Regions from separate parts of the Caballeronia sp. INML3B genome, predicted to be linked through region 2. Evidence: riboswitches for the same ligand, from Rfam matches in the RefSeq annotation. Region 2 holds a riboswitch; the other holds the start of a gene.
The links. A riboswitch is a leader RNA that binds a small molecule or an ion and turns the genes downstream of it on or off. The one in region 2 is predicted to bind glycine.
Positions count from the first base shown of each region.

Region 1 (15,730 bases), on a different contig from region 2:
CGGTGAGCGGCCGGGGCTGCTTGTCCATGTCGGCGATGTAGCCGTTCACCATTTTCGTGATGAACGCGTTCGCCGCGTTGCGCGTCTTGACCGGCAAGGCGCTCGCCGTGAGGTCGTACGCCAGGATCAACGATTCGAAGTTCGTCTCGTCGATCGGATTGAAGCTCGGCTGATAGGTCGTCGTCCACGCGAACAGGAAGCGGTCGACGAGCCGCAGATAGCGCTCGTCGCCGGTCGCGCGCCACGCGAGTGCGGCATCGCGCATGAGGCCGAGGTCTTTCTCCGCTTCGACGCTCTCGTCGTAGATGCCCTCGTGCGGCAGCGTGCCTTCGGTGTGCAGCTTCGCGCGCGCCTTCGGCTGATCGTTCACGTGCGATTGCACCATCTTCACCAGCGCCTTCACACCGGGATCGGCATTGGTGCGTTCGCTCGTCTGCATCGCGGGCGCGGCGCAGAAATTCATCGCGGCCTGCGCGGACGACGCGGCGACGAGCAGCGCGCCGAGCATCGCTCGCGCCGCGCGCGCGCGGATCGTCCCTTTCACCTCTCGCACCTTGAACGCCATGTGAACTCCCTGGTTTGGCTTTTTGGTCCGGGGTGAGATGTTAGCTGTTCTGGAACGCGCCGCAAAACCGCCCGACAATGCTTTACGCTTCCGGGCGGCGCCCTCTCAGGTCCTTCGCGATGCCTTACTCGTCCGCGTACTCCGATACGGGCACGCACGAGCACATCAGATTGCGATCGCCATACGCGTTATCCGCGCGTCCGACCGGCGACCAGTACTTGCGCGCCACCAGAGACTTCACCGGATACGCCGCCGCCTCGCGCGTGTACGTGTGCGTCCAGTCATCCGCCGCGACGACCGTCGCCGTGTGCGGCGCGTTCTTCAGCACGTTGTCCTCGCGATCGGCGCGGCCTTCTTCCACCGCACGGATTTCCTCGCGGATCGCGATCATCGCGTCGATGAAGCGGTCGAGCTCTTCCTTCGATTCCGATTCCGTCGGCTCGACCATCAGCGTGCCGGGCACGGGGAAGCTCATCGTCGGCGCGTGGAAGCCGTAGTCGATCAGGCGCTTCGCCACGTCTTCCACCGAGATGCCGCTCGATTCCTTGATCGGCCGAACGTCGAGAATGCACTCGTGCGCGACGAGTCCGCCCGCGCCGCTGTACAGCACCGGATAGTGCGGCGCGAGACGCTTGGCGACATAGTTCGCCGCGAGGATCGCGCTTTCGGTGGCGGCAGTGAGACCTTGCGCGCCCATCATCGCGATGTACATCCACGAGATCGGCAAGATCGCGGCCGAGCCGTAAGGCGCCGACGACACCGCGCCGATGCCCGCGTCGTCGCGCTTGTAACCCGTGGATGCCTGATTCGGCAGGAACTTCGCCAGATGCGCGCCGACTGCAACCGGACCGACACCCGGCCCGCCGCCGCCGTGCGGAATGCAGAACGTCTTGTGCAGGTTCAGGTGCGACACGTCGCCGCCGAACTGGCCAGGCGCGCACAGGCCGACCATGGCGTTCATGTTCGCGCCGTCGACATACACCTGGCCGCCGTGCGAATGCACGATGTCGCAAATCTCGCGGACGTTGCGCTCGAATACGCCGTGCGTCGACGGATACGTGATCATGATCGACGCGAGATTCGCTGAATGCTTTTCGGCCTTCGCCTTCAGATCTTCGATATCGACGTTGCCGTTCGAATCGCACGCGACGACGACGACCTGCATGCCCGCCATCTGCGCCGACGCCGGATTCGTGCCGTGCGCGGACGCCGGAATCAGGCACACATTGCGATGCCCTTCGCCGCGCGATTCGTGATACGCGTGGATGATGAGCAGCCCCGCGTATTCGCCTTGCGAGCCGGCGTTCGGCTGCAGCGAAACAGCCGCGTAACCCGTGCACGCGACGAGCATCTGTTCGAGCTGATCGATCATCGTGCGATAGCCGACCGTTTGCTCGCCGGGCGCAAACGGGTGAATCTGCGCGAACTCGGGCCACGTGACGGGCAGCATTTCGGATGTCGCGTTGAGCTTCATCGTGCAGGAGCCGAGCGGGATCATCGTGCGGTCGAGCGCGAGATCCTTGTCGGCGAGGCTGCGCAGATAGCGCAGCATTTCGTGTTCGGAGTGATGGCGATTGAAGACCGGATGCGTGAGGTACGCGCTCGTGCGATGTAGTTGCGCCGGCAGCGGATCGGCTGCGGCCTGATCGAGCGCGTCGATATCGAACGTTTCGGTCTTGCCCGCGACTTCGGCGAACAGCGCGAAGAGCTTGAGCAGGTCGTCGCGCGTGGTGGTTTCATCGAGCGATACGCCGACTTGCGTCGCGCTCACGTGGCGCAGGTTGATATGCGCGGCGTACGCAGCCTGATGCAGCGCGGTCGTGCTCGCGCCGCTGTCGATCGTGATCGTGTCGAAGAACGTGTCGTTGGCGATCGCATAGCCGAGCTTCTTCACGCCGGCCGCAAAAATGGACGCCACGCGGTTCACGCGCAACGCGATCGTCTTCAGGCCGCGCGGGCCATGATAGACGGCATACATGCTGGCCATGATCGCGAGCAGCGCTTGCGCCGTGCAGACGTTCGACGTCGCCTTTTCGCGGCGAATGTGCTGTTCACGCGTTTGCAGCGCGAGGCGCAGCGCGGAATTGCCTTGCGCATCGACGGTCACGCCGACGAGACGCCCCGGCATCTGGCGCTTGAATTCGTCGCGCACGGCCATGTACGCCGCATGCGGCCCGCCGAAGCCGACCGGCACGCCGAAACGCTGCGTATTGCCGATTGCGACATCCGCGCCCCATTCGCCCGGCGGCGTGATGAGCGTCAGCGCGAGCAGATCCGCCGCCGCGACGACATGGCCGCCCGCCGCGTGGATTGCTTCCGCGAGCGCGCGATAGTCGCGCACATCGCCATTCGCGCCGGGGTATTGCAGCAGCACGCCGAACGCGTTCGCGCTCGCAGCATCCGCGGCCGGGCCGACCTTCACTTCGATGCCCGCGGGCTTCGCGCGCGTCTTCACCACTTCGATGGTCTGCGGCAGCACGTCATCGGCGACGTAGAACACGTTCGATTTCGGCTTGCCGACGCGTTGCAGCAGCGTCATCGCTTCGGCTGCGGCCGTTGCTTCGTCGAGCAGCGAGGCGTTCGCCATCGCAAGGCCGGTCAGGTCCATCACCATCTGCTGGAAATTGAGCAGCGCTTCCAGACGGCCTTGCGAAATCTCCGGCTGATACGGCGTGTAAGCCGTGTACCACGCCGGATTTTCGAGCACGTTGCGCAGGATCACCGCCGGCGTGTGCGTGCCGTAATAACCCTGGCCGATGTAGGTTCGAAACACCAGATTCTCGTCCGCCAGCCGGCGCAGCGACGCGAGCGCTTCCGCTTCGCTCTTCGGCTGCGTGAACGCGCCGAGCGGCAGCGTTTCCTTGCGGCGGATCGATTCAGGAATCACCGCGTCGATGAAGGCCGCACGCGACGCGAAACCGAGCGCTTCGAGCATCGCGCGCTGGTCCGCTTCATCGGGGCCGATGTGCCGCTCGGCGAATGCGTCGTGGCATTCGAGCGCGGCGAGTGACAGGGAAGTGCGGTTCATCAGGCGATCCGGGTGTTCGAGCTTCATGTGAGTTCCTGCGATGCGGCTCACCGTTGAGCCGCAATCGTCATTGAGATGAGTTATTCGCCGATCGACTTGCCGTAGCCTTCGGCGTCGAGCAGCTTGTCCAGGCCGGCGTCGCCCGCCGGCTTGATCTTGAAGAGCCAGCTTTCGTACGGCGCGCCGTTCACCTGATCGGGCGCCGACGTGAGCGCGTCGTTCGATGCGACGATTTCGCCCGAGACCGGCGCGTAGATGTCCGATGCCGCTTTCACCGATTCGATGACGGCGATCGCATCGCCCGCGGTCACGGTCTTGCCCGCCGCGGGCAGCTCGACGAAGACGATGTCACCGAGCGCTTCCTGCGCGTGATCGGTGATGCCGACGGTCAGCGTGCCATCGGATTCGGTGCGGACCCATTCGTGCGATTCGGTGTATTTCAGATCGGCCGGGATGCTCATTGGATGCTCCTTGCGTGTGCTTTCGTGAGGTTCTTGATTCGAGGAAACGGGCGCGACGGCGTTACGACAGCTCGACGAGAACCTTGCCGTTGCGCACGAACGGAAGTTTTACCACGCGCGCCGGAAGTTGCTTGTCGCGGATGACGACCTGCACCGTGTCTCCGACGGCGACAGCCGCCGGCACGCGCGCGAAGGCGATGGATTCCTGCATCGACGGCGAAAAGGTGCCGCTCGTGATCTCGCCGTCGCCGTGCGGCGTGACGACTTTCTGATGGGCGCGCAGCACGCCGCCCGCCTTGCCGTTTTCCTTGATCAGCACGAGCCCGACGAAATTGGCCTTGGAGCCGTGCGCCTCGAGCGCGCTGCGGCCAACGAAATCGCGCTGCGTTTTCAGATCCACGGTCCATGCGAGGCCGGCGTCGAGCGGCGAAACCGTCTCGTCCATGTCCTGACCGTACAGGTTCATGCCGGCTTCGAGACGCAGCGTGTCGCGCGCACCGAGGCCGGCGGGCTTCACGCCCACGGCGGCGAGCGCGTTCCACAACGCTTCGACTTGTGTCGCCGGAACGACGATCTCGAAGCCGTCCTCGCCGGTATAGCCGGTGCGCGCGAGCATCAACTCGCCATATTGCGTCGACGGGAAAACGGCCGCGTTGAATGGCTTGATGTCCTGAGTTTGCGCGCGCGTGTCCGGCAGCACTTGCCAGGTCTTTTCGCGCGCGGTCGGGCCCTGAACGGCGATGATCGCGAGATCGCGGCGCGGCGTGATGGAAAGATTGAATTCGCCTTCGGCATTCAACTGGCCGAACCAGGCGATGTCCTTTTCCGCCGTCCCCGCGTTCACGACCACGCGGAAACTCGTTTCGGAAAAGTAGTAGACGATCAGATCGTCGATCACGCCGCCGTTGCCGTTGAGCAGGCACGAGTAGAGCGCACGGCCGGGCGTCGTGAGCTTGTCGACGTTATTGGCGATGGCGTACCTGAAGAATTCGCGGACGGCGTCGCCCTCGAAATCGACGACGCGCATGTGCGACACGTCGAACATGCCGGCGTCGGTGCGCACGGCGCGATGCTCGTCGATCTGCGAACCGTAGTTGACGGGCATGTCCCAGCCGCCGAAATCGACCATGCGCGCGTTGAGCGCGAGGTGGGCGGCGTGCAGGGGCGTGTGTTGAAGTTCGGTCATCGGGGCCTCGGTTCGCGAAACAAAAAGGCCACGCCGCGCACATTTCGCTCGGCCGATGCCTCTTCGTGCTGCCGAAAGCAGCGCGCAAGGCTCATGCCCCGTAGCGGATGCGATGCGTGACCCCTCTGTCCTCGGTACCTGAGAGATTGCGCGAACCGTGCACGGTCGTGCTGCGGTTCATCGCGCGCCCCTTCGGTGGGCAACTGGCTTCATGAGGAAGCCGCTGCCGCTCTCCAGAGTGCGAGGAAACGAATTCCTCGACGCCGTCGGTCCTTTTGCCTGAGAGTTTGCGGGTATGCCCCTTCGGCGGCGCGGTCTTCGCTGCATGAACGAAACCACGCGCTCTCCCGACGCGTGCGGCAGAATTTACGCGACCGAATAGGGCTTGTCAAACGGATTCGGGCGCGTTCGATGGACACCGAACACGTCCGCTGAACGATGTTCAGGCGAGTTGCCGAAACGGCACGCGCCGCCCTTCCCGGTCACTCTGAATCGCCAGTTCGATGATCGTCATCGTATCGACCGCGTCCTGCGGCGAAATGGGAAACGGCTTGCCGTCCTGAATCGACGCCGCCAGCGCGCGATAAAACTCGATATACGCGCCGTCCTTCGTGGCGAATTCATGACGCAGGTCGAGATCGCCATCGACTTCGCGCAGCACGCCCGGCGGATTCTTCGCAAACTCCGGATTGCCGGGCCGCATGCCGGAACGCAACTGGTCTTCCTGCGTATCGAGCCCGTTTTTCACATAGCTGCCCCGCGTGCCGTGGATCGCGAAACGTGGCGGTTCCAGCGCCGCGAGCGCGCTGGCGTGCAGGATCACTTCCTTGTCGTCGTAGCCGAGCACGAGATGCACGTAATCCGGCGCGTGCGCGTGATCGCGATGCGCCTTGACGAACGCCGTCACCGTCTGCGGCGCGCCGAAGAGCGTCAGCGCCTGATCGATCAGATGCGGCCCCAGATCGAACAGCAGGCCGCCGCCGCGCTCCGCTTCCTCGCGCCAGCGCTGCGGCACTTTCGGGCGAAAACGGTCGAAATGCGATTCGTAATGCGTGATGCGCCCAAGCCGTCCGCTTTCGACGAGCGCGCGCACCGTCATGAAATCGCCGTCCCAGCGGCGGTTGTGAAACGGCGCGAAAAGCAGCCCCTTCTGTTTCGCGAGATCGGCGAGCGTGCGGGCGTCGCGCGCGGAAAGCGTGACCGGCTTGTCGACGACCACATGCTTGCCCGCCGACAACGCGCGATGCGCGAGATCGAAGTGCGTGTCGTTCGGCGTCGCCACGACGACACATTCGAGCCCGTCGACGGCGAGCAGCGCCTCGAAGTCCGCGACGATCCGCGCGTTCGGATAATCCGCCGTCGCGCGTTCGGCCTGGCTCGTCGCGATGGCCGTCACTTCCGCCCGGCCGCAGTGCTCGATGACGGGTGCGTGAAATGTCGCGCCGGCGAGGCCGTAGCCCATCACGCCGACTTTCAGTGCTGTGCTCATGCGGGCATCGTCCTGTCGTAAATTCGATCGGATATTGTGGCACGAACGAGGGCCGGAACCGCGCCGCCGCTATCGTGTTAACATCGCGCTCTCCTCCGCGCGCGGGTTTCAGCAAGCGCGCCCCAAACTCCAGAAGCCCAATACGATGTCCGCTGGTCTCAACGCCGCGCAAAGCGAAGCCGTGCGCTATCTCGATGGTCCCTGTCTCGTGCTCGCCGGCGCGGGCAGCGGCAAGACGCGCGTGATCACACAGAAGATCGCGCATCTGATCGAAGGACGCGGCTTCGAGCCGAAGCACATCGCCGCGCTCACGTTCACGAACAAGGCGGCGCTCGAAATGCGCGAGCGCACCGCGAAGCTGCTCGAAGGCAAGACGCTCACGACGCCCGGCAAGGAAGGCCGCAAGATTCCCGTCAATCAATTGACGATCTGCACCTTCCACTCGCTCGGCGTGCAGATCATGCGGCAGGAAGCGGAGCACGTCGGGCTGAAGCCGCAGTTCTCGATCATGGATTCGGACGACTGTTTCGGCATGGTCCAGGAACAACTCGGCACGACCGACAAGGGTCTGATCCGCAAGATCCAGTCGATCATCTCGCTGTGGAAGAACGCGATGGTGTCGCCGGATCAGGCGTCCGTGCTCGCGAGCAACGACGACGAGCACCAGGCGGCGATCGTGTATCGCAGCTATGCGGCGACGCTGCACGCGTATCAGGCGCTCGATTTCGACGATCTGATCCTGCGTCCCGCGCAGCTTTTCGCCGAGAACGAGCAGGTGCGCGACAAGTGGCAGAACCGCCTGCGTTATCTGCTGATCGACGAGTATCAGGACACCAACGCCTGTCAGTACGAATTGCTGAAGCAGCTCGCCGGCCCGCGCGCGGCGTTCACGGCGGTCGGCGACGACGATCAGGCCATCTACGGCTGGCGCGGCGCAACGCTCGAAAACCTCGCGCAGCTCGGCAAGGATTTTCCGAAGCTGCACGTCGTCAAGCTGGAGCAGAACTATCGCTCGACGGTGCGCATCCTGACGGCGGCGAACAATGTCATCGCGAACAATCCGAAGCTGTTCGAAAAGAAACTGTGGTCCGAGCACGGCATGGGCGACACGATCACCGTCACCGGCTGCAACGACGAGGAGCACGAGGCGGAATCCGTCGTGTTCCGGCTCTCGGCGCACAAGTTCGAGCGGCGCACGCAGTTCCGCGACTACGCGATTCTTTATCGCGGCAATTTTCAGGCGCGCATCTTCGAGCAAGTGCTGCGGCGCGAGCGCATTCCTTATGTGCTGTCGGGCGGGCAGTCGTTTTTCGACAAGGCGGAGATCAAGGATCTCATCGCGTATCTGCGCCTGATCGCCAATCCCGACGACGATCCCGCGTTCATTCGCGCGATCACGACTCCGCGGCGAGGCGTCGGCAATACCACGCTCGAAGCGCTCGGCGCGTTCGCGGGCGCGGCGAAGGTGTCGCTCTTCGAGGCGGTGTTCATGGGCGGCATCGAGGCGCGTCTGTCTGCGCGGCAGGTCGAGCCGCTACGCACCTTCTGCGAATGGATTCGCCGGCTGTCGGACCGGGCGGCGCGCGATCCCGCGACCGAAGTGCTCGACGACATGATGGAAGCCATCCACTACGAGTCGTATCTCTACGATGCGTACGACGAGCGCCAGGCGCAGTCGAAATGGCAGAACGTGCTCGAGTTTCTCGAATGGCTCAAGCGCAAGGGCACGAAGCCCGAAGCCGCGCCGGGAACGGAGCAGACAGGCTACGACACCGCCGACGGGTTCGCCGATGAAGGCAAGAACCTGCTCGGCCTGATCCAGACCGTCGCGCTGATGTCGATGCTCGAAGGCAAGGAGGAAGATCCGGATGCGGTGCGGTTGTCGACGGTGCATGCGTCGAAGGGACTGGAGTATCCGCACGTGTTTCTGGTGGGCGTCGAAGAAGGGATCATGCCGCATCGCGGCAGCTCGGACGACGACGCGCCCATCGACGATTCGCGCATCGAGGAAGAGCGCCGGCTGATGTATGTCGCGATCACGCGCGCGCAGCGCAGTCTGCATCTGAACTGGTGCAAGAAGAGAAAGCGCGCGCGGGAGACGGTGGTGTGCGAGCCCTCGCGCTTCATCCCCGAGATGCTGCTCGACGATGCGCCGCCACCGACCGCCGAGGAAAAGCCGCTGTCGCCGAAGGATCGTATGGCGATGCTCAAGGCGATGCTGCAGAAACCTTGATGCCTTCTTCGTGCTCCAAACAAAAAACCCTGCGCCGCAAGACGCAGGGTTTTTCTCATTGCACTCGGGAAGGTTACTTCGCCGCGTTCACCATGTAATCGACGGCCGCCTTCACGTCCGCATCCGGCGCGTTCGATCCGCCCTTCGGCGGCATCGCGCCTTTGCCGTGCAGCGCGTAGTTATAGACGGTGTCCATCGGCTCCTTCAGGCGCGGCGCCCATGCGGCCTTGTCGCCGAACTTCGGCGCGTTGAGCACGCCGGCCGCGTGACACGCCTGGCAGACTTGCTCGTAGAGTGCCTTGCCGGCCTGCGCGGCATCCGCGCTTTGACCGCCGGCCGCCGGCGCCGCCGATGCAGCCTGCGGCACCGATGCCAGCGCCGCGACGGCTGCCGCCGCCTGCGCGTTCTCATTCGCGCTCGCTCCCGCCGGAGCCGCCGCGCCCGAAGCCGCTGCCGCACCTGATGCGCCCGCGCTCGCCGCTGCGCCCGACGCGGGTTGCGCCGGTTCGGCCAGTTTGCCGCCGCTGCCGTTCGCCATATAGACAACCGCGCGCGCAATTTCGAAGTCGCTGTAATCGTCGGGGCTGGCGCCGCCGCGTGCGGGCATCGCGCCCTTGCCGTTGAGCGCGTTGTGCAGGAGCGTGTCGTAGCCTTCGCCGATGCGCGGGGCCCACGCGCCGGCATCGCCGAACTTCGGTGCGCCAGCGGTGCCCGCTGCGTGACAGGCCGAGCAGACGGCCTTGAAAACTTCTTCGCCGGTCTTGTAGACGCGCGGTGCGTTGGCATCGCGGATATCGACCTGCGCGGCGGGCGCGATGCGCTCCTTCACCGACTGCTCGATGTCCGTGCCCGCGCCGGTACGCGTCGAGTTGTTCACATACACCGCGAGCAGAATGATGATGGCGACCGGGATGCCGAATCCCGCGATGACCGCGGCGATGAGTTGGCCGGGTGTCTTGATCGGGGCTCCGTGGGGTGCTTCGCTCATGCTTGTCTCGTCTCCCGTTTTTTGGTGTGAGTCGGTTCAGTGACAGCGTGACAGCTACCGCATTGCGCTTGCGCGGGCCTTGGGGAAAGGCACGGTCGATTATAGACGGAACGCTTAACTGTCGGCGCGAGGTGGCCGGGGCGGCGGTGCGGGCGTTTACCCGAATCGTGTGATGCTTCGCGCGATGCGTCCAGGCCCGTGCGATGGACGAAGTCATGGAAAACAGGTATTCTCTCGGATTCGCATGGGCCTTGTAGGCGCCTTTTGTTTTCGGGCGCTCCCTCACGCAAGGCCTTTCTCCGATGCGCCCGTAGCTCAATGGATAGAGTACTGCCCTCCGAAGGCAGGGGTTGCTGGTTCGATCCCAGCCGGGCGCGCCAATGAATTCCCCCTCGATCCGGTTGTCGTTCGTTGGTTGTTTCTGTCCGCGATTCCGCCGGCCCGGCTGAACTAGCGCTCGCCGGAAAACGCTCCCGATTCGCCCACCATCGTCCCCCACCCAAACCCCATCCCCGCCAACCACCTCCGATACGCCACCGCCATCCGATCACACCGCTGATGCAGCTCCGCATCGAGATCGAGCGGCAGACGCCGAGGCCATTGCGACTCGACGATCGGCGTGTCCTGCATCAGGATCTCCATATTGAAGTCGTAGAGCGCCTGATCGGAATGCGTCGTGTCGTCCTCATGAATCGACACGAGCCACGCGCGCGTCTCCGTCTGCGTCACCGGCGACGCCGCCAGCATGATATGCAGCGCGCCCTGCCCGCCCGATGCCATTTTCGTGAGACTCGCGATCAACGGCCGCTTGACGCGATACACATAGTCGATCATCGCGCCGCCGCCCTGCCCCGGAATCCCCGCGGGCTGCCAGTATCGACACTGCCGCGCTTCGAGTCCGCCATCTGAAGTCCGCACGACTTCATAGTCCGGCACTTCCGTATGCGTCTCTTCGCCCAGAATCCCCACATGCACGAACGAAAAGTGCGCCATATCGAGAAAATTCTCGACGACGCGCGGCGCCGACGACCTCACAGTCTGCGGCGCGAGATTGATGCGCCGCCCCCCGGGAATCGCGGCTTCGGGAAAGAAATCGAGCGCGTAAGCCGCTTCGCTCAAGCACATCCACACGACGCCGTACTTCTCCTCGCTGACGAAGGTCGTCGCGCAGGCACGCTTCGAAGGACGCAGCGACGGATTCGACGGAATGTGCAGACACTGCCCTTCGATGTCGTAACGCCAGCCGTGATAAGGGCACACGATCTGATCGCGCATCACATGTCCGAGCGACAACTGCGCGCCCCGATGCGGACAGTAATCGCGCCACACATGCGCCGCGCCGACACTGTCACGCCACACGACGATCCGCTCATCGGCGACGACGAACCCGCGCGCACCGCCTTCGGGAACGTCTTCGCTATTGCAAACCGGCAGCCATTCGCCAGCCAGAGAAAGAGATTCGTCGCGCATCACAGTGAATCAGAAATAGAAGTCCGAAAGCCGTTATTACACGAAACACAGCGTCTTCACAAAACGTTGCAAAATAGCGGATCGCTCGCTCGGCGCAATTCGATGCCACTCCATCCAGCCGATGCCACGCGACGGGGCCGCAGTACATGACAGCAAGATAAAAGAAAGAAATCACCATCCAGGGGTTCAGTATGGAGCAGGCGCATCAACCGGCACGCCGGACTTATGCCTTCGCATGGTCCGAACACCGGAATCCCGAACGCGAGCAGGCCACGCTGCGGGTCTGGATGGGAGCGGCGGTTCTTCTGGCCTACGGCGTCTTCGCCTGGCTACGCCCTTCATACGATGCACTGCTGGTTGCACGCCTCGTCGCGCTCTATGTGTCTTACGGCGCGGTGACGCTCCTGATCGTGAGCCGCATGAGTTCGCCTTCGGAGAAGCGTCTCACCGTCACGACCATCGCCGATCAAACCCTGCTCGGGCTCGCGCTCGCGGCGGGCGGTGCGATCGCGCTGCCGCTCATCTGGGTGATGTTCTGGTTTCTGATCGGCTCGGGATGCCGATACGGCAAGCGCACGCTCGCCGTGTCGTGCGCGACGGCGCTCATCATCGTGATCGCGCTCGGTATCTGGCAGCCGTGGTGGCGCGCCAATCTTCCCGCCGCGATCGGGCTGGGCTTGAGCGTGCTGGGCGCATCGGTGTATTTGAGCGTGCTCGTCGATCGGCTCGGCAACGCGAATCGCGATCTCGCACGTCAGGCATCGACCGATCCGCTCACCGGTCTGTCCAACCGATACGCGCTCGAGCGGGTCGTCGATCGCGCGATGAGCACGCGCGATGCCGATGGCGACCACGCCGCCGCGCTCCTCCTCATCGACCTCGACGGCTTCAAGGAAGTGAACGATACCTACGGTCACGCCGTCGGCGACATGCTGCTGCAAGCCTTCGCGCAATCGCTCGCGAAGCGCATGCGCAAGACGGACACGATCGCGCGTCTGGGCGGCGACGAGTTCGTCGTGCTCGCGCATCAGGTACGCGATCGCGCGGCGGTGCTGTCGGTGGCCGACAGCATTCACTCGGTGCTCGGCGCGATGACCTCGGTGCAGGAGCGGCCGGTGTCGGTATCGGCGAGCATCGGCGCGTGTCTGCTTTCCAGCGCGACGGCCGCGCAACAATCCGGCATCACCGCCGTGCTGCGCGCCGCCGACCGCGCGATGTATCGCGCAAAAAGTCTCGGCGAAGGGAAAACCGTCTTCGCCGAAACGCGCGACTTCGAAGCGAATTGATCGACGTGCCCGCATGCAGGCGGGCACCCCGGCTCAAGGCCGGATCACGCCTCGACGCTCGTCCACGCCTGCTCGCGCAGCTTCGTGCGCAGACGCGCGACCGCCTGGCTGTGCAACTGGCACACACGCGATTCGCTGACTTCCATCACCGCGCCGATTTCGCGCAGGTTCAGACCGCGTTCGTAGTAGAGGCTCATCAGCAGCTTCTCGCGCTCGGGCAGCTTGTCGATCGCTTCGATCAACGCACCGCGCAGGCTGTCGTCGAGCAGCGCCGAAAGCGGGTCCGAGCGATCGACGCAATAGCGGTCGAGGAACGGCTCGTCGTCGGCGGAGCGGTCGAAGTCTTCGTAGTAGATCAGCTGGCTGCCGTGCAGATCCTGGAGCATCGACTGATATTCGTCGAGCGGCATGTTCATGTGCTCGGCGATCTCCGTCTCGCTCGCGGAGCGGCCGAGGTTCTGCTCGACCTTGTGCACCGCCGATTCCACTTCGCGCGACGTCTTGCGCATGCTGCGCGGCAGCCAGTCGTTCGCGCGCAGCTCGTCGAGCATCGCGCCGCGAATGCGCTGGCTCGCGTAGGTTTCGAATTGCGCGCCCTGATCTTCCTTGTAGCGGCTCGCCGCGTCCATGAGTCCGATCATGCCGGCCTGGATGAGATCGTCGAGATCGACGCTCGCCGGCATCTTGGCGACGAGCTGAAGCCCCAGTCGGCGAACGAGCGGCGCATATTTCGTCAGGACGTCCGACTGTGAGAGTTTGCCTTGGGCGTTATACATCTTGGTCACCTATCTTGATCACATCGACGCCGTGCTGGTCATTGCAAAGTCGTGAAGCGCGGCCACACGATGCGCCGCCTCCCGCCCGCCCTGTTCAGAGTCGCCAACCGGAATTCGCGCGTCTGGCTGACCGTTCGCCGCGCGCATGTACGGCGCGGGGCGCATCGGCCAGTGCAGGAGCTCCGCAGCGATCGCGCGGTAGTCGCGCGCCGCGGCCGTAGCCGGGAACGCTTCGACTGCGCAGCGTGAAAGCTCCTTCGCCCGAGCGACGCGCGCATCCTCGGACACATACCCTGCCTGCACGAGCGACACGGCCAGATACCGGCTCGCGACGCCCGACAGGTTGTCGAACGCGACCGCCGCGTCGGCCGGGTTCTGCACGTGATTGATGAGCACGCGGAACTGGCCGATCGCATGGGCGTAGTGCAGGCGCTTCATGCACGCATACGCCTCGGTGATCGCCGACGCGGCCACCCGCGTCACGATGAGAAAGTCATGCGCCTGCGCCGCGAGCGTCGACAGTGCGCCGTGACGGTCCAGTTGCGCGTCGATGAGAACGATGTCCGCCGGACCATCGAGCAATGCGCGGCACTGCGCGGCGTCGTGACTGATGCGCTCGTGGCGCGGCGCGGCGATCTGCGAGAAGCCGAACGGCGTGCGCTCGACGACATCGGCGAGCGCGCGGCGGCCCGACATCACAGCGGCGAGCGCGCCTGCATCGGAGAGGCCCAGCATGCGGCTCGCCGAGCCCGCGCCCCGATGCTCGTCGATGACGAGCACATCCTTGCCGTGCACGGACAGCGCCGCGCCGAGATTCACCACCGCCGACGTGCATCCGATGCCCGCCGGCCCGCCCGCCACCGCCACCACGCGCGAACCGGCGCGCGTGAGCAGCCGTCGCAGACCTTCCGCCTGGTCGAGCACGAACTTATCCAAAGTGCACCTCATGCAGTTCGGTCGTGGCGCGCGCGGACAGTGCGGAGAGCAGCGCCGGCACTTCTTCGTCCTGCGGCACGAACGGCGAGCCGTCGCGCGGAATGCAGAACGCGCTCTTGATGAGGAAACGCTTGGTCGCGACGTACAGGTTCTCCGGTACCTTCTGGCCGGTCGACACGTAATGCACCGGCAGCTTGTAGCGGATGACGGTATCGAGCACGCCGCCGAGATTCGTCGCTTCGTCGAGCTTGGTCAGGATGCAGCCCGCGAGCGGCGGCTGATCCGCCGCGCTCTTGTATGCCTGCACGACTTCGTTGAGCGTGTCGCCGTGGCTCGTCGCGTTGAGCAGCAGGATGCGCTGCACCGGATGGCCCGCGCCGCACAGCATCGCGATCTGGTCCGAGACCATGCGGTCGCGCTGGCTCATGCCGATCGTGTCGATCAGCACGATATGTTTGTTGCGCAGCTCGGAAAGCGCGAGCTGCAGGTCGGCGGCGTCCTTCACCGCGTGCACCGACACGCCGAGGATCTTGCCGAAGATGCGCAACTGCTCGTGCGCGCCGATCCGGTAGCTGTCGGTCGTGAGCAGCGCGACCTTGCTCGCGCCGAAGCGCATCACGCAGCGCGCCGCGAGCTTCGCCGTGGTCGTCGTCTTGCCGACGCCCGTCGGGCCCATCAGCGCGAACACGCCGCCGCGCTCCATCAGCGCGTCTTCGCTATCCATCACCGGGATATTCGATTCGAGCACCTGCTGCACCCATTCGAGCGCGCCTTCCACGTTTTCCATTTCCGGCATGTTCTCCACCATCATGCGGACGAGCTGCGCGGAAAAACCGGCGGCGAAAAGACGCTTGGTCAGCAGGCCCCCGGTCGGGTTGCGGCGCTGGCGCTCGCCCCACAGCAGACCGGAGAACTGCTCTTCCATCATCGTGCGCATCGACGAAAGCTCGTTCATCACCGTTTCGTTGACGACTTGCTCCATGCGCGCGCGGATCGCTTCGGTCACGACGGCCGCCGCGTTCGCCGGCAGACCTTCGAAGGCGCCTTCGGGCGCGGCCGTCGCGGTGCTTGCCGCCGGTGCGTCGGCGTGCGGCGCGCTCGCGTTGATCTTCTGCGCGGCACGGCGTGCGGCGACCTGCGCGGCCTCGCGTGCCCAGTCAGGCGTTTCGACCTTCGATTGAGCGCGCGTCTGACCGGCGGCCTCGACGCGGCTCGTTTGAGCCTGCGCCTGCGCTTGCTGGCGAATCGCGTACTTGCCGGCTTCCGGCATCTTGTCGGCGCGCGTCTCATGCGCGGCGACCGGCACCGGCAC
Region 1 is NZ_JALQDI010000001.1:28,159-43,888, forward strand. It holds gene NCS58_RS00135 (alginate lyase family protein) at 1-565, opposite strand, end outside; gene gcvP (aminomethyl-transferring glycine dehydrogenase) at 690-3,620, opposite strand; gene gcvH (glycine cleavage system protein GcvH) at 3,674-4,054, opposite strand; gene gcvT (glycine cleavage system aminomethyltransferase GcvT) at 4,116-5,240, opposite strand; glycine riboswitch at 5,356-5,487, opposite strand; glycine riboswitch at 5,498-5,600, opposite strand; gene NCS58_RS00155 (oxidoreductase) at 5,683-6,729, opposite strand; gene NCS58_RS00160 (UvrD-helicase domain-containing protein) at 6,875-8,962, shown strand; gene NCS58_RS00165 (cytochrome c5 family protein) at 9,036-9,950, opposite strand; tRNA gene NCS58_RS00170 (tRNA-Arg) at 10,255-10,330, shown strand; gene NCS58_RS00175 (aromatic ring-hydroxylating dioxygenase subunit alpha) at 10,401-11,420, opposite strand; gene NCS58_RS00180 (GGDEF domain-containing protein) at 11,612-12,706, shown strand; gene NCS58_RS00185 (RNA polymerase sigma factor FliA) at 12,751-13,482, opposite strand; gene NCS58_RS00190 (MinD/ParA family protein) at 13,501-14,418, opposite strand; gene flhF (flagellar biosynthesis protein FlhF) at 14,411-15,730, opposite strand, start outside.
Region 1: it holds a riboswitch for glycine, as region 2 does, so the genes downstream of both, gcvT (glycine cleavage system aminomethyltransferase GcvT) here and NCS58_RS29160 (D-amino acid dehydrogenase) in region 2, are expected to answer to the same signal.

Region 2 (15,730 bases):
CCAGTGCGAATGCTCGACGTCGTGCGGACGTTGCGCGAGGGTGCCGTTTGATATAGCCGATCACTTTGCGCACGTGCGCATAGGTATTCACCCTTCATGCTCGATCTCGAACGCCTGGCCCTCGTGCTCCAGCCACGAGCGAAACAGCACGATCAGATCGTCTCCGGCCTTTTCATCGGCGATATAGGTGCAGTAGCTGCGCGACGGCAAACGCGGACCGGCAAACGGCGCGACGAGCCGTCCCGCGGCGAGGTCGTCGGCGACGAGCGCGGTCGGGCCCATCGCGACGCCCATGCCATCGACAGCCGCCTGCAAGGTCAGATAGAAGTGATCGAACGTCAGCACCGCCGCGGGCGTGAGCGCGGACTGGCCCACCTGCGCGAGCCAGTCAGGCCAGACGCGCGGCAAGCTCGACGTATGCAGCAGAGTGTGCCGCCGCAAGTCTTCAGGCGTTCGCAGCGGCAAGCGGCGCAGCAGCGCCGGACTGCACACGGGCAAGCGCGACTCTTCCAGAAACGGCCGCATTGTGTACCCATAGAACGTGTCCGGGCCGCCACGGATGACGATGTCATGGGCATCCTTCAGGCGCTCCACCGGCTCGTTCGACGTCTCGATCCTGACTTCGACGTCGGGATGACGCACGCGGAATTTTTCGAGCCTCGGCACGAGCCAGCGCAAGGTAAACGTCGCGGGCGCATCCACGGTCAGCGTGCGCGACACCTTCGCCGACACGCCATAGCGCGCGGTGGCCTGCGCAAGCTGATCGAAAAGCGGACCGATCTCCGCGAGATAAGCCCGCGCCGCAGACGTCAGCACGACGCGCCGGTTATGGCGCTCGAACAGTGACGCGCCGAGCCACGCTTCGAGCAGGCGTACTTGCTGGCTGATCGCCCCTTGCGTCACATGCAATTCGGCCGCGGCTTCCTTGAAGCTGCCGAGCCGCCCTGCAGCCTCGAAGGCGCGCAGCGCGTTGAGCGAAGGCAATGACGGTCTCATTCACAAGAGATTTTCTAACACGACTACGCAATTTATATGCTTTGTCGCCCGCAGACAAGATAGTTATTCTGTAAATCGTCCGTCACATAATCAACATAAAAACGCATGTTCACTTACACCGGCGGAGTGGTTCTCCTCGCAGCCGTGCTTCACGCGAGCTGGAACGCGATGCTCCATGGCAACCGCGACCGGTTCCTCTCGATGACATGGATGAGCATCGCGATCGGGGTCGTGTCGGCGCTCGTCGTCCTCTATCTGCCGATGCCCGCGAAAGCCGCGTGGCCGTACATCGTCGCTTCGGGGCTCGTGCATATCGTCTATAACGTGAGCCTCGTGCGCTCGTATCGTCGCGGCGATCTCGCGCAGGCTTATCCGATTGCGCGCGGGTCATCGCCGATGCTCGTCACGCTCGGCGCGGCGCTCTTCGCGCACGAAGGCATCGGCTTGCTGCATGCGTTCGGCATCGTGCTGATATCGGGCGGCATCATGGCGCTCGCGCTGCAGGGCGGACGCGTGTCGCGCGCGGGCGGGCTCGCCGCGCTGACGACGGGCGTGACCATCGCGATCTATACGGTCATCGACGGTATCGGCGTGCGTCTCTCCGATGGCCAAGCGCTCACCTACACCGCATGGATGTTCATGTTCTACTGGCTGATGCCGGTGATCTTCGTCGCGAAGCGCGGCCTTCCGGCGCTCTGGACGCCCGTGAAGGAAGCGCCGATGGCCGTGGGCTCGTCGCTCGCGGGCGGACTCGTGTCGATCGCCGCCTACGGCATCGTGATCTGGGCGATGCAGTCCGGCGCGATGGGCGCGGTATCCGCGTTGCGCGAGACGAGCGTCGTGTTCGCAGCACTCATCGGCCGCGTGTTCCTGCGCGAGCCGGTGAGCGCGAAGCGCTGGCTCGCATGCGTGGTCGTCGCGGGCGGGGCCGTGTGTCTGGGACTTTGAAGGCGGGCTTTGAAGCGGGCTATGAAGCATGCCGCGAAGTGAGGCTCAAGGCTGCCTTTGATCGACGAATCGGGATTGCGCAGGGTTCGATAAATTGCTCATCGTGGCATTGGGCGCGATGGCAAACCGCGGCGCACAGTGTCAGTGACGCGCGTAGCGCGATGTTGCCGTCTGTGTGACCGAGAAGAATCGAGAACGACCTTGCAACCCGTACACGAATGGCATGCGGCGCCTTTGCCCGCCGATGAAGCGAAGCGGCTCCAGTTGCTGCGAAGCCTCGACCTGCTCGACACTGCGCGCGAAGAAGTCTTCGACCGGGTGACGCGCGTCGTCGCTGAACTGTTGCAGGTGCCCATCGCGCTGGTGTCGCTCGTCGATGAACATCGTCAGTGGTTCAAATCGCGCGTCGGGCTGGATGTCTGCGAAACCGCGCGCGACGTGTCCTTCTGCGCGCACGCGCTGCATTCGGGGCGCCTGCTGCTCGTCGAGGATACGCAACACGACGCACGCTTCGCGGGCAATCCGCTCGTCACGGGCGCGCCTCATATCCGCTTCTATGCGGGCGTGCCGCTGCGCTCGTCGCACGGGCTCGTGCTCGGCACGCTGTGCGCCATCGACACGAAGCCGAGAACGCTGAGCGCATCCCTGCAAGCCGCATTGTGCGATCTCGCGGCCACGGTCGAGCGCGAGATCGTCCAGCGCGAAGCCGCACGCGAGACGCGCGAGCTTCAGGAAGCCGACCGTCGGAAACTGCGCCTGTCCGAGTCGCGCTTTCACACGATCTTCCAGCAGACGCCGACGGGCAAGGCGATCGTCGATCTGAACGGCCGCTTCGTCGAAGTCAATCCGAAGCTGTGCGACATCACCGGTTATAGCGCCGATGAACTCGTCACGATGACCTTCCAGCAGATCACCGAGGAAGCGGACCTTTCCGTCGATCTGCAACTCGTCGCCGAACTGCTCGACGGCGCCAGAAAAACCTATACGCTCGAAAAGCGCTATCGACGCCGCGACGGCGAACTCGTGTGGATCGAGCTTTCCGTCGCGCTGATTCGCGACGATCGCGGCGCGCCGCTGCACTTCGTGAGCGTGATGCACGACATCACGAGCCGCAAGCACAGCGAACAGATGTTGCGCGACTACCGGCAGGAGCTCGAACGCCGCGTGCTCGAACGCACTTGCGAACTCACCAGCAGCCGCGTCGCGTTGCAGACGATCACGGACAACCTGCCGGTGCTGATCGCCCATGTCGATGCCGACCTGCGCTATCGCTTCAACAATCAGGTGTATCGCGAGGTGTTCGGCATCGAGCCGGCCGCGTTGCGCGGCAAGCGCATTCGCGACACGATCGGCGCGACGGCGTTCGGGCGCTGCCTGCCGTTCTTCCGCCGCGCTCTCGCGGGCGAACGCGTGACGCACGAGGACATCGTCTACGAAGGTGCGCCGGGGCGGATCTGGAACGCGACGTATATCCCCGAATTTCAGCGCGATGATGTCGGCGGCTTCTACATCATGTCGCAGGACATCACCGAGACGAAGCGGCGCGAGAACCAGATGCGCTCGGAAGTGATGCTGGACGTACTGACGGGCCTGCCCAACCGCCGCGCCCTTGCAGAGCAACTCGCCCTTTGCATCGAAGCGGCCCGCGACGACGACGTGCCCTTCGCGCTCTTCTTCATGGACCTCGACGGCTTCAAGAGCGTCAACGATCAGCACGGACACGATGCAGGCGACGCCCTCCTGAGACAAGTGGCCGCGCGTCTGAAGAAGACCACGCGCGCGGGCGATCTCGTCTGCCGCCTCGCCGGAGACGAGTTCGTGCTGCTCGCGCGAGGCATTTCATCGACGAGCGCGTGCAGCCGCATCGCGCAGGACATCTGCCGCGCGATCGGCCGGCCTTTCGAGCTCGGCTACGCCGAGGCGCGACTCGGGACGAGCGTGGGCATCGCGATGTGCGCCGGCGGCTTCGACACTTCCGCCGACGCGATTCTCGGCGACGCGGATCGCGCGATGTACGAGGCCAAACGCAAGGGGCGCAACGGGTTTCGTTTCGCGCCCGTGCTGGCGGACTCGGCCGCGCATTCGACCAACTATCGCCGTGAAATTTTCACGATGCGGAATTGAGGTCCGTTGCCCGAAAATCCACGCTGCATGGCAGCACGGCGCGGGTTGCACATCGGAGGATGGGCTTTCTCATCATGAGAGTTCGCGCTTAACGCATTGATTCTCCTGCATTTTTATATTGCTGCCGTCACCCCGCAAGGCAACCGGCCGCCGTCGTTTCTTCGATAACCTCTTACAAGAGGTGACGTTCGCCGATGCGAACCGCCCAGTGCTTTCCAATCACGCGGGAGTAACGCAATGCAGAATGTCTATATCGAACCGATGCCGAAGGGCCAGTGGGGACCAATCGATGGCTACACGCTCGAATTCCACGACGGCACGAAGATCACGCCGCAGGTTTATCGCTCGGAGCGGCTTGCCGTCGATGAAATCAAGCTGCGCGGGTATTCGCCGCTGGTCGCGACCGTGCGTGTGACGGACAAGACCGTCGATGATCACTGGCAGCCTGCCAATTAAAGAACCCACACGCGCTTCGCGTCTCGCGCGAAGCGCATTCTCCTTTCCAGTCTCGCCCCCGCCTGGCCGGAAGTTTTTATCCGGCGATTCGCCTTCCGCTCAATTCTTCGCTTTGCCCGGCTTCCAGCTTCCGTCGGCGGTCATGGCCGGTTTCACCGGTGATGGAATGGCCGCGACCTTTTGAAATTCCTTTGTCCCTGTTTTCGCTCGTGCAACCGGGGGAGGATTCGGCGATTTGTTCGCCTGCCGATGCTTCGGCTCCGCGCTAGCGACGCGGCGTTGCGGTTGCTCCGTACACGCACGACCGGTCTTATGCGCACACGCGGCGGCGGGTTTGGAGGCGACCTTGGACACGGGCTTGGAAACAGTCTTGGGCGCGGCTTTGCTCGAGTGCTGCACACGGGTCGCCGAAGGTTTGGCCGCGACCGGTCGTTCGCTCACGACGGCCTCGCGAGTGTGATCATCGCTGGATGCGGCAACCGCAATCAAGGGTGAAGCCGTTTCGACTGGAGGATTCGTCGAAGCGCGAGACGGCGCCTCGACGATTCGCTGCGGCGGCACGTCGGCTTTCGGCGCTGCCTGCCCAACGCTGCCGACCACCGCGACTGGGAGTGTCCCTGCGCGTGGCATCGAAGAATGCTGGTCGAAATAAGCGCGTATCAGGAAACACGCCCCAATCACGATGCCGCCCATTGCGACCGTAGCCAGTATCGAATTCGATGCGCGATGCGGTTCCATCACGGCCGCCGCGCTGGCGGACGCGCTCGCGGGCGCGGACAAACGCGGTTCGCGCCGACGCGGACGCACGGTCCATCGCACGCGCGCCACTTCGTCTTGCGCCTGAAAATGGCGCGTCACGCCGCGCGCCGCTTCGACAGCCCGCAGCGACGTCTCCGCGCCCTTCGTCAGTACCGCCCCGTGCCTGTCCGCGCCGCAGAACGGGCATACGCTTTCTTCTACGGATGAAAGGCTTTCACATCGGGGGCAGATGACGAGATATAGCGACGAGCAGCCTGCCCGCTGGTCCATTGTCACACTCCATCCGAATCAGTTCGGAAGGCCGATCGACAATCAGCGATCGCCCGGTCGCAAGTAATACATACGAATCACCGTAGCACACCGGGCAACGTTTCGGAAGAACAAACAAACGCATTGGATGCGTTCAATCTTCAGGTGAATAAGGCACTTTGGAAGATGCGTCCGGCTATGCATTCAAATGGGCGACGAGCGCGAGAAGCCGAGTGATTTCGCGCGTTCTGCGTTTCGCGCGACGGTGCGTTGAGGAAGACAAACGGTAGCGCCGGCGCAAAAATTTCAATGTACTGACCATTCAAGCTCTAATCGAGATACCGCGGCTGACCGAGCTTACCCCTTCGCCTCCATCGCCCCGCCACTCGCCAGCGTGCGCGGCAAATGCGGCGCGGTCTGCGCGATATGGTCGAGTTCGTCGCGCACTGCATCGATCACGCGGACATCGTGCATACAAGGGTCCGCTGCATGGATCGCCTCGAGACGCCGCCGCACCGCGCCGTACTGCGCACCCGCACGCCGATGGAGTTCGGCCCGCTCGCTGTAGCGCAGGAACGTCTGCAATGAGGCGAGCACGGCCGCGCTGAGACTCGTCATGCCGATCACGACGCGCACATCCGGCGACATCGCCGTCGCGACGAGCGACAGGAACGCCGACGTGCCCGTCGCCGCCGTGATGCCGATGACACCGAGGCCGAGCCGTCTGCCGCAGCCTGTCAGCCTGTCGGCCATCGTGTAGTGACGAATTTGCGATTCGCGGGCACGCCTGATCCAGGCCAGCACGAGCGCCGGCGTGTCGCGAGGCGGATCGTACGAGTCAGCCGTGCCGGTTCGTTGCGGTTGAAGGTGCAAGTCGGTCATGTTCTAAACGTTGTATGAACAGACTTCATCTTCTCCGCAAGCACGGACAGATCATGTCCCGATCAGCGCGGCGCCTGGATCACCTTCCAGCCGTTGCCGGCGGGATCGCGGAATCCTGCATCGACGCTGCCGAAGCGATCGACCGGCTCCTGCGTGAACTCCACGCCGCTCGCCTTCAACCGCTCGTAGGTGGCGCGGCAATCCGCGACGGACAGCACGAGCGGCGGCATCGCGCCCTTCGCGACCATCGCGCGCAAAGTGAGCGCGGTGGCGTCGTCGTGAATGGGCGGGCCGGGCGCGAACAGGCCGAGCTGAAACGACGGTTGATCCGGATGCTGCACGGTGAGCCATCGGTACGTGCCGTTGCGCACGTCGGTTTGAACGCGGAATCCGAGCTTGTCGACGTAGAACGCGAGCGCTTCGTCCTGATCGTCGACATAGATGCCCACCACGCTGATGCCCTGGTTCATGCGACCTCCTTCGTTGAAGATGGCCGCACTGTACCGTTCGCCCCGCGCCGCCGCTTCTCCAAAACTGCGATCGTGAGATCGGGGCGCTGCGCCGCCTTCAGCACGCAGGCGGGCACGCGCTCGAGCGCGGGAACGTCTGCGCGGGATTCGATGCGCATCGCGCCCGGACTGTGACCGGTGATATCGCGAAAGATGCGGCCGAAGGTGCCGAGGCTCTCCCACCCGGTGACGAAGGCGATGTCCGTGACGGAAAGATCGGTGTCGCGCAACAGCGTGACGGCCTGCTCGATGCGCCGCGTCAGCAGATAGCGATGCGGCGGAATCCCGAACGCCCGCTTGAACGAGCGCGCGAAATGCGCTTCGGAAACGCCGCTGACTTCGGCGAGGCGCCTGACCGGCCAGTCTTCATGCGACGACGCATCCATGCGGTCCTTGGCGCGCAAGAGGCGCCGCAGCAGCGCCGGGTCTTGCGAGTCGTCGGCGCTGTCGTGGTCGCGAGATGGCATGGCGTTCAGGGCGCGGAAAGTGAGCGGAAAGTGAGCGGCTAGTGTAGCCCGCGCGCGCAATCTTCCGCCGCAAAAGAAAAACGTCGTGCGGACGGAATCCGCACGACGCGAAGTCGCTCACTCCCTGGAGGGAAAAGAGCTGGAGGGGATGGAAAGCATCGTAGCGCGCGTCAGCAAATCGCCAAGCGCCGGAAAGCGGGCGATTCTCGGCCTACTTCGCCGAATCGAATCAATCTCATCAAAGCAACGGCAGCGTGAGCCGGATGTGGTCCGCAAATGCCGCCGTCAGCAGCGAAGGCCGGTCCCGCGCGAACTTCAGCGATATGCCCACGCCCGGCAACGCAGGCAGGCCGGGGTCGGCATTCAGCACGCAGAGGTCCGCGGGCACCGCCGTCTGCGTGATGACCGCGAAGGCCTGCCCGGAGCGCACGAGCGCGGTGAGACCCGCGAGGCTGCTGCTCGCGTACGCGATGCGATACGCCTTGCCCGTGCGCTGCAACGCCTCACACGCGGCAATGTGATCGAGCGTATCCGGATCGGAGAGCGCGAGCGGCAACGGGTCGTAGTGCGCCGAATCCATGCCCGGACAGCCGATCCAGACAAGCTGCTCGCGCCGGATCACGTCGTCGCCGGGGCTGTCTTCGGGCAGCGAGAGCATCGCGAGATCGAGCGCCCGCTTCTTCAACTGCTCGGCGAGCCGGGGCGTCGGGCCGCACACGACTTCCACCAGCGCATGGGGATGCTGGCTCGAAAACTGCCGCAACAAGGCCGGCAGAAAAACGGCGGCGTAGTCGTCCGGACAGCCGAAACGGATGCTGCCCGACAGCCCCTTGCCGCATAAATCGGCCATCGCCTCGTCGTGCAGCCGCAGGATGCGCTGCGCGTGAACGAGCAGACGCTCGCCGGGATTCGTCAACACGACGCCTCGGCCAGTGCGCTGAAAGAGCGGCTGATCGACGATCTCTTCCAGCCGCTTCATCTGCTGACTGAGCGCGGACTGCGTCCGGCCGATCCGCTCCGCCGCGCGGCTCAGCGCCCGCACTTCCGCGATGACGGCAAACGATCGCAGCAATTCGATCTCGAGCGAAAGACTCAAGGTATTAGCGCCTCTTCTATCTTGCATTAGAACTATTCGATTCTATAAAACCAGAGCGCCGACTACACTGCAAATTCCCTTCACCTTTCGAGAGGAGAAGCAAGGTGTCCCGGAACGACGACGCAATTTTTTGGCAGAACGCCAGACAGCACCTCATCCGCTACGGCGGCACATTCGAGCCGATGATCATCGAGCGCGCCCAGGGCAGCTTCGTCTACGACGCCGACGGCCGCGCGATCCTCGATTTCACGTCGGGACAGATGAGTGCCGTGCTGGGGCACAGTCACCCTGAAATCGTGTCGGTGATCAGCGAATATGCGGGCAAGCTGGACCATCTCTTCAGCGGGATGCTGTCGCGTCCCGTGGTCGATCTCGCGACGCGTCTCGCCGATATCACGCCCGCCGGGCTCGATCGCGCGCTTCTGCTCAGCACGGGCGCGGAGTCGAACGAGGCGGCGATCCGCATGGCGAAGCTCGTCACGGGGCGGTACGAAATCGTCGGCTTCGCGCAGTCGTGGCACGGCATGACGGGCCATGCCGCGTCGGCCACGTACAGCGCCGGGCGCAAGGGCGTCGGTCCGGCGGCGGTCGGCTCGTTTGCGATTCCCGCGCCGTTTCCGTATCGCCCGCGCTTCGAGCGCAACGGTCACTACGACTGGCTCGCGGAACTCGACTACGCGTTCGATCTCGTCGATCGTCAGTCGAGCGGCAATCTCGCGGCGTTCATTGCGGAGCCGATCCTGAGCTCGGGCGGCATCATCGAATTGCCGGAAGGCTACATGGCGGCGCTGAAGCGCAAGTGCGAGGCGCGCGGCATGCTGCTGATTCTCGATGAAGCGCAAACCGGCATCGGCCGCACGGGCACGATGTTCGCGTGCCAGCGCGACGGCGTCACGCCCGACATCCTCACACTATCGAAAACGCTGGGCGCGGGTTTGCCGCTCGCGGCCACCATCACTTCGGCGGCGATCGAAGAAAGAGCGCACGAACTCGGCTATCTGTTTTACACGACGCACGTGTCCGATCCGCTGCCGGCTGCCGTCGGCTTGCGCGTGCTGGACGTGGTCGAGCGCGATGGGCTCGTCGCGCGCGCGAACGTGATGAGCGCGCGGCTCAGACGCGGGCTGCTCGATCTGATGGAGCGCTTCGACTGCATCGGCGATGTGCGCGGACGCGGTCTGCTGCTGGGTGTGGAGATCGTCAGGGATCGCCGCACGAAGGAGCCCGCCGATGGACTCGGCGCGAAGATCACGCGCGAGTGCATGAAGCTCGGGTTGAGCATGAACATCGTGCAGTTGCCTGGCATGGGCGGGGTGTTTCGTATCGCGCCGCCGCTTACCGTGAGCGAGGAAGAGATCGATCTCGGGATTGATTTGCTCGGCAAGGCTATCGAGCGTTCGCTGTAGGTTTTGCCGGATCCCGGCGAAAGCCCGATTAACAAAAGCTCCAAGCACGCCCTGGACGTAGCGTCAACGATGCGCGCCCGCCGCCGCGCGCTCGATCGCGGCGATATCGATCTTCTTCATCGTCATCATCGCGTCCATCGCGCGTCGCGCGGCTTCGCGATCGGGGCCGCTGAAAATCTCGAGCATCCGCTTCGGCGTGATCTGCCATGAAAAACCCCAGCGATCCTTGCACCAGCCGCACCGACTTTCCTCGCCCCCATTGCCGACGATCGCGTTCCAGTAGCGATCGGTCTCTTCCGCGCTGCCGGTATGCACCATGAAGCTCACCGCTTCGTTCGGCTTGAAGTTCGGGCCGCCGTTCAGTCCGAGGAAGCGCTGGCCGAGCACGGTGAACTCGACGGTCAACTCCGGCCCCTGCCCCACGCCCGGCTTCGCGGACGCATGGCCCGCGCCGACGCGGCTATCGGGAAAGGTGGCGGCGTAGAACTCCGCCGCTTCACGGGCATTACCGTCGAACCAAAGGCAATTGACGAGTTCGGCCATTTCGCGCTCCTTCGGACAGTGAACAGTGCGCCGACGATATCACGCCGGCGTATCCATCCTCACCCGCGACGACGCGCCAACGTGCACGCGCTTCGAAGGCAAACGCTGCAACACCGCCTCCGCAACGATCTCCGCCGTCGCGGCCGACAAGGTCCAGCCGAGATGCCCGTGCCCGGTGTTATAGAACACGCCCGGACGCCTGCCCTGCCCGACTTTCGGCAGCATGCCGGGCAACATCGGGCGCAGGCCGCTCCACGGAATCACGCGCGCGGTCGACACATCGGGGAAATGACGCCGCGTCCATTCGACGAGCGGCGCGATGCGGTCCGCGCGGATATCGCGATTGAAGCCGTTCAGCTCCGCCGTGCCCGCGACGCGGAAACGGTCCGCGCCGAGCCGGCTCGTGACGATTTTCGCGCGGTCGTCGAGCAGGCTGACCCACGGCGCGCGATCGCGGCTCTTCGCATCGTCGAGACAGACGGTGATCGAATAGCCCTTGACCGGATAGACGTTGAGATGATCGCCCGCCATCGATGCAAACGCCCGGCTGCCCACGCCCGCGCAGATCACGATGCCATCGAACTGGAGCGCCTGCGCCTCGCCCGCATGCTCGACGGTCAGCGTGAGCCGCCCCGCCTGTTCGTCGATGGATGTCACCGACGTGTCGTAGCGGAACTCGACGCCGTGCCGCGCGCATGCATCGGCGAGTCCGCGCGTGAACTTGTGGATGTCGCCGGTGGAATCCGACGGCGTGAAGAAGCCGCCATGAAACGAGCCGCGCAAGGCCGGTTCGATCGATGCGATCTCTTCCGGCGCGACCGGGTGACGGTCGAGGCCCGCATCGCGCAGGATTTCGTTGACCCTCGATGCGGCGTCGAACTCCTTGCGGGTCGCGTAGAAATGCAGAATGCCGCGCCGTTCGAGATCGAAATCGATGTTCTCGTCCCGCGCGATGCGAAACAGATGCTCGCGCGCCGCGATCGCAAGGCGCACCGTCTCGGCGGCATTCGCACGATAGTTCGGAATCTGACGCAGGAACTCGCCGATCCAGCTGTACTTGTGCCAGCCCGGCCGCGGATTCATCAGGAGGGGCGCGTCGCGCGTGAACATCCACTTGAGCCCTTTCAGCACGGTGGAACGGCTATTCCACACTTCGGCGTTGCTCGCCGAGAGTTGCCCGCCATTGGCGAAGGACGTTTCCATCGCCGCATAGCGATGACGCTCGAGAACGGTGACGCGAAAGCCGCGCTGCGCAAGGGCGTAAGCGGTCGTGACGCCGGTGATCCCGGCGCCGATGATGGCGATTCGTGACATGACATGATCCAGATTGATTGAGCATCGCCGGCTTTGGCCACATGCCGCAGCCGGCACCGATGCCCCATCTGTCCATGTACCTGAGAGTTTCGCCCGCGGGCCGCCCGACATTCGCGTCGGCAGCCGGGGCTCCCCTTCGGTGGGCGCGTTCAGGCGCCGCTCTCCAGATGTTCCGGCGCGCACGGTCCTTTTGCCTGAGAGTTTCCGGGGCGGTTGCTCCGTCGGCGTCGTCGCGGGGGACGAGCTCTTCCGTGGCGCGTTGTCGAACTTTTTGACAATACCGGTACAAAACTGACGTGGCAAGCCCCCGTCACGTTGACAGACCGCCGCGCTCGCCGTCAGACTCCCGTCGTTCGTTCTTTCGCAGCTCAAAAATGCCGTCTTCCCAATTGTCCGTCTACTTTTTCGCGCAGGCCGCGGTGATCGTGCTCGCGAGCCAGCTTGTCGGCAGGCTTGCGCAGCGCGTCGGCCAGCCGCAAGTGGTCGGTGAAATGATCGCGGGCGTGCTGCTCGGGCCGTCGCTCTTCGGAATGCTTCTCCCGCACTGGCAGCAGGCGCTCTTTCCCAAGCCGACGATGGGCATGCTCTACGTCGCGGCGCAGCTCGGCGTCGGGCTCTACATGTTCCTCGTCGGCACGGAGTTTCGCGCGGACCATTTCCGCGCCCGCGCAAGAAGCGCGATGAGCGTGTCGCTTGCCGGCATCGTGGCGCCGTTCGCGCTCGCGTTCGCGCTCACGCCGTGGCTGCACACGATCCCCGGTCTCTTCGCGGAGAAGGTGCGGCTCTACGAGGCGTCGCTCTTCCTCGGCGCGGCGATCGCGATCACCGCGTTTCCGATGCTCGCGCGCATCATCCACGAACGGGGGCTTGCCGGCACATCGCTCGGCACGCTCGCGCTGACCGCGGGCGCATTCGACGACGCCGCCGCGTGGTGCATCCTCGCGATCGTGCTCGCGAGCTTCGGCGGCTCGTGGATGGGCGCCTACGCGGCGATCGGCGGCGGCGCGGCCTTCGCGCTCTTCATGATCTTCGCCGGCGGGAAGCTGCTGCGCCGGCTCGCGGCCGGATTGAATCCGCACGCACCGCTGCCCACGAGCGTGCTCGCCACCGTGATGGTGCTGTTCTCGCTCTGCGCATTCGCGATGGACGCAATCGGCATCCATGCCGTGTTCGGCGGCTTCCTGCTCGGCGTGGCGCTGCCGCGCGGCCCGCTGACGGAAAAGCTGCGCGACATGCTGCAGCCCTTCGTCGTCGTGTTTCTGTTGCCGATGTTCTTCACCTACTCGGGCCTCAACACGCGGCTCGACATGCTGATGGACCCGGCCATCATGCTTGCGGCCGTCGTCATCCTGCTCGCGTCGTTCGGCGGCAAGGGCATCGCATGCTGGGCGGCCGCGCGCGCCAATGGCGAGCCTTCCGGCGACGCAATGGCGATCGGCGCGCTGATGAATGCGCGCGGTTTGATGGAACTGATCATCATCAACATCGGACTCGCGGCGGGCGTGATCCTGCCCGGACTGTTTTCGATCCTCGTGCTGATGGCCGTGCTCAGCACGCTGATGGCCACGCCGCTCTTCAACTGGATCGTGCGCCGCAATGCGGCGCTGCGCTCGGCTATCGCGCGCTAGCGGGCGGGAGCGCGGGCTTAGAATAGCGGGACCCACACGTATCTCGTTCAGCCCATCATGCGCTCCTGGCGACTCGACCGCGTCTCATCGAACGGGCAGCTCGATCTCAGCCGCGCGACCGGGCTCGTGTCGTCGATCGGCAGCGAGGATTCCAACGCGCTCGCCGCCGAAGTGCTGAAGCTGCTCGGCGACGTCGCCGCGATTTCGCAGTGCACGATCTTCGCGTATGAATTCGGCAACCGGCCGCGCACGGTGTCGGTGGCGGATCATCGCGGCGGGCGTTTCCTGCGCGATGTCGCCGACACCTACGCGTGCCATTTCTACGCGCTCGACGGCAATCAGAAGATCGTTTCCTCGGCGCGCAACGACAAGCCCGGCTCCATGCTCGTGCTGCATCGGCAGACGAGCGAGGACATCGCGCACGAGGCGTATCGCGCGGCGTGCTATCACCAGCCGAACGTGTCGGACCGCGTGTCGCTGCTCGTGCAGCCGAGCGCGGATCTGTGGCTCTCCGTGAACCTGTATCGCGACACGCGCTTCGGCAACTACCATCCGCGCGAGATCGCGTTGATCGAAGCGATGGCGCCGCTCATCGCGCACGCGGCGAAACATCATTACGCGATCTGCGGGCAGCGCGACATGCCGATCTCGCATCTGATGCTCGCGCGCGTGCGCGGCCTGTGCCCGGAGTTGTCGAAGCGCGAGCTCGACGTGCTGACCGGCGTGCTCGAAGGCCGCACCGCGCAGGAAATCGGCGATGCGATGGGCATCAAGGCGACGAGCGTCGTCACATATCAGAAGCGTGCATACCGCAGGCTCGGCATTTCGAGCCAGCGGCAACTGTTCGCGCTGTGCATCGGGCCGGGCAAGGTCTGACGATTCCCCTGCGTAAGTGTTTTCCCCGGGCCGCTGACGGCCTCGCGCTGTACCCAAATTGAGGACAAGCGGCACGATTGCGCGCTTCATACTCCGACGCATCAGATGTCCGACAGAGCGACACGACCGGAGACGACAGCATGGAAACCACGAGCGCAAGCGGCGCATTAAACGCGACGCAACGCACATCGAACCCGCACACGCAGGAGCCGCCCGTCATCGCGAAAGTTTCGCGGCATCTGCTGTGGTTCCTTTTCGTGCTGTTCTTCTTTTCGTTTCTGGACCGCATCAACATCGGCTTCGCCGGCCTGACGATGATGAAGGACCTCGGCCTCACCAGCACGCAATTCGGCCTTGCGACGACGCTCTTCTATGTCGCGTACATCGCGTGCGGCATTCCGAGCAACATCGTGCTCGCGCGTATCGGCGCGCGCCGCTGGATCGGCACGATCATGGTCGCGTGGGGCCTCGCGTCGACGGCCACGATGTTCGCGACGAGCCCCGCGTCGCTCTATGTATTGCGCGTGCTGGTCGGCGTGACGGAGGCGGGTTTCCTGCCCGGCATCCTGCTTTATCTCACGTACTGGTTTCCCGGCGCATACCGTGCGCGCGCCAATGCGCTTTTCATGATCGCGATGCCCGTGACCGCGGCCGTCGGCTCGGCGCTTTCAGGCTTCATTCTCGGGCTCGACGGCACGCTCGGCCTGAAGGGCTGGCAGTGGCTCTTCCTGCTGGAAGGCTTGCCGTCGGCAGTGCTCGGCCTCGTCGTCTATCGCTATCTCGACGACAACCCCGGCAACGCGCGCTGGCTCGATACCGACGAAAAGCGCGCGCTTGCCGACACGCTCGCATCTGACCATTCCGGCGACGCGAGCGCTCCGGCGCAGCATGCACGCGGCACGAGCATCGTGGCGGAACTGCTTTCGCCGACCGTGGTGAAATTCGCGATCGCGTACTTCTGCCTCGTGAACACGCTCGCGATGGTCGCCGTATGGACGCCGCTCATCGTCAAGAGCTTCAGCGCCGATGCGAGCAATCGCACGATCGGCCTCCTCGCGGCGATTCCGCAGGTCTGCACGATCGTCGCGATGATCGTCTGGGGCCGCCGCTCGGATCGCAAGCAGGAGCGCAAATGGCACCTGATGCTGCCGATGCTCTTCTCCGCCGCGGGCTGGCTCTGCACCGCATGCTCGACGAACCCCGCGCTGCGCATGCTTGGCGTATGCCTCGCGTCGGCGGGCTCATACACGGCGATGTCGATCTTCTGGACCACGCCCGATCACGCACTGAGCTTCAGGGCGCGCGCCATCGGCATCGCGGTCATCAATGCGACGGGCAACATCAGCTCGGCGCTCAATCCGCTGATTGTCGGCTGGCTGAAGGACGCGACGCACAGCTTCACGTCGGGGCTGATCTATTCGGCGGTGTTGCTCGCAATCGGCGCGGTCATCGTCATGATGTTGCCGATCAGGCAAAA
Region 2 is NZ_JALQDI010000073.1:24,471-40,200, reverse strand. It holds gene gcvA (transcriptional regulator GcvA) at 88-996, opposite strand; gene NCS58_RS29210 (DMT family transporter) at 1,102-1,944, shown strand; gene NCS58_RS29205 (diguanylate cyclase domain-containing protein) at 2,146-4,068, shown strand; gene NCS58_RS29200 (hypothetical protein) at 4,306-4,524, shown strand; gene NCS58_RS29195 (hypothetical protein) at 4,624-5,262, opposite strand; gene NCS58_RS29190 (SLATT domain-containing protein) at 5,890-6,414, opposite strand; gene NCS58_RS29185 (VOC family protein) at 6,477-6,884, opposite strand; gene NCS58_RS29180 (helix-turn-helix domain-containing protein) at 6,881-7,390, opposite strand; gene NCS58_RS29175 (LysR family transcriptional regulator) at 7,629-8,513, opposite strand; gene NCS58_RS29170 (aspartate aminotransferase family protein) at 8,591-9,892, shown strand; gene NCS58_RS29165 (VOC family protein) at 9,956-10,435, opposite strand; gene NCS58_RS29160 (D-amino acid dehydrogenase) at 10,475-11,749, opposite strand; glycine riboswitch at 11,815-11,919, opposite strand; glycine riboswitch at 11,930-12,003, opposite strand; gene NCS58_RS29155 (cation:proton antiporter) at 12,124-13,377, shown strand; gene NCS58_RS29150 (LuxR C-terminal-related transcriptional regulator) at 13,435-14,253, shown strand; gene NCS58_RS29145 (MFS transporter) at 14,394-15,730, shown strand, end outside.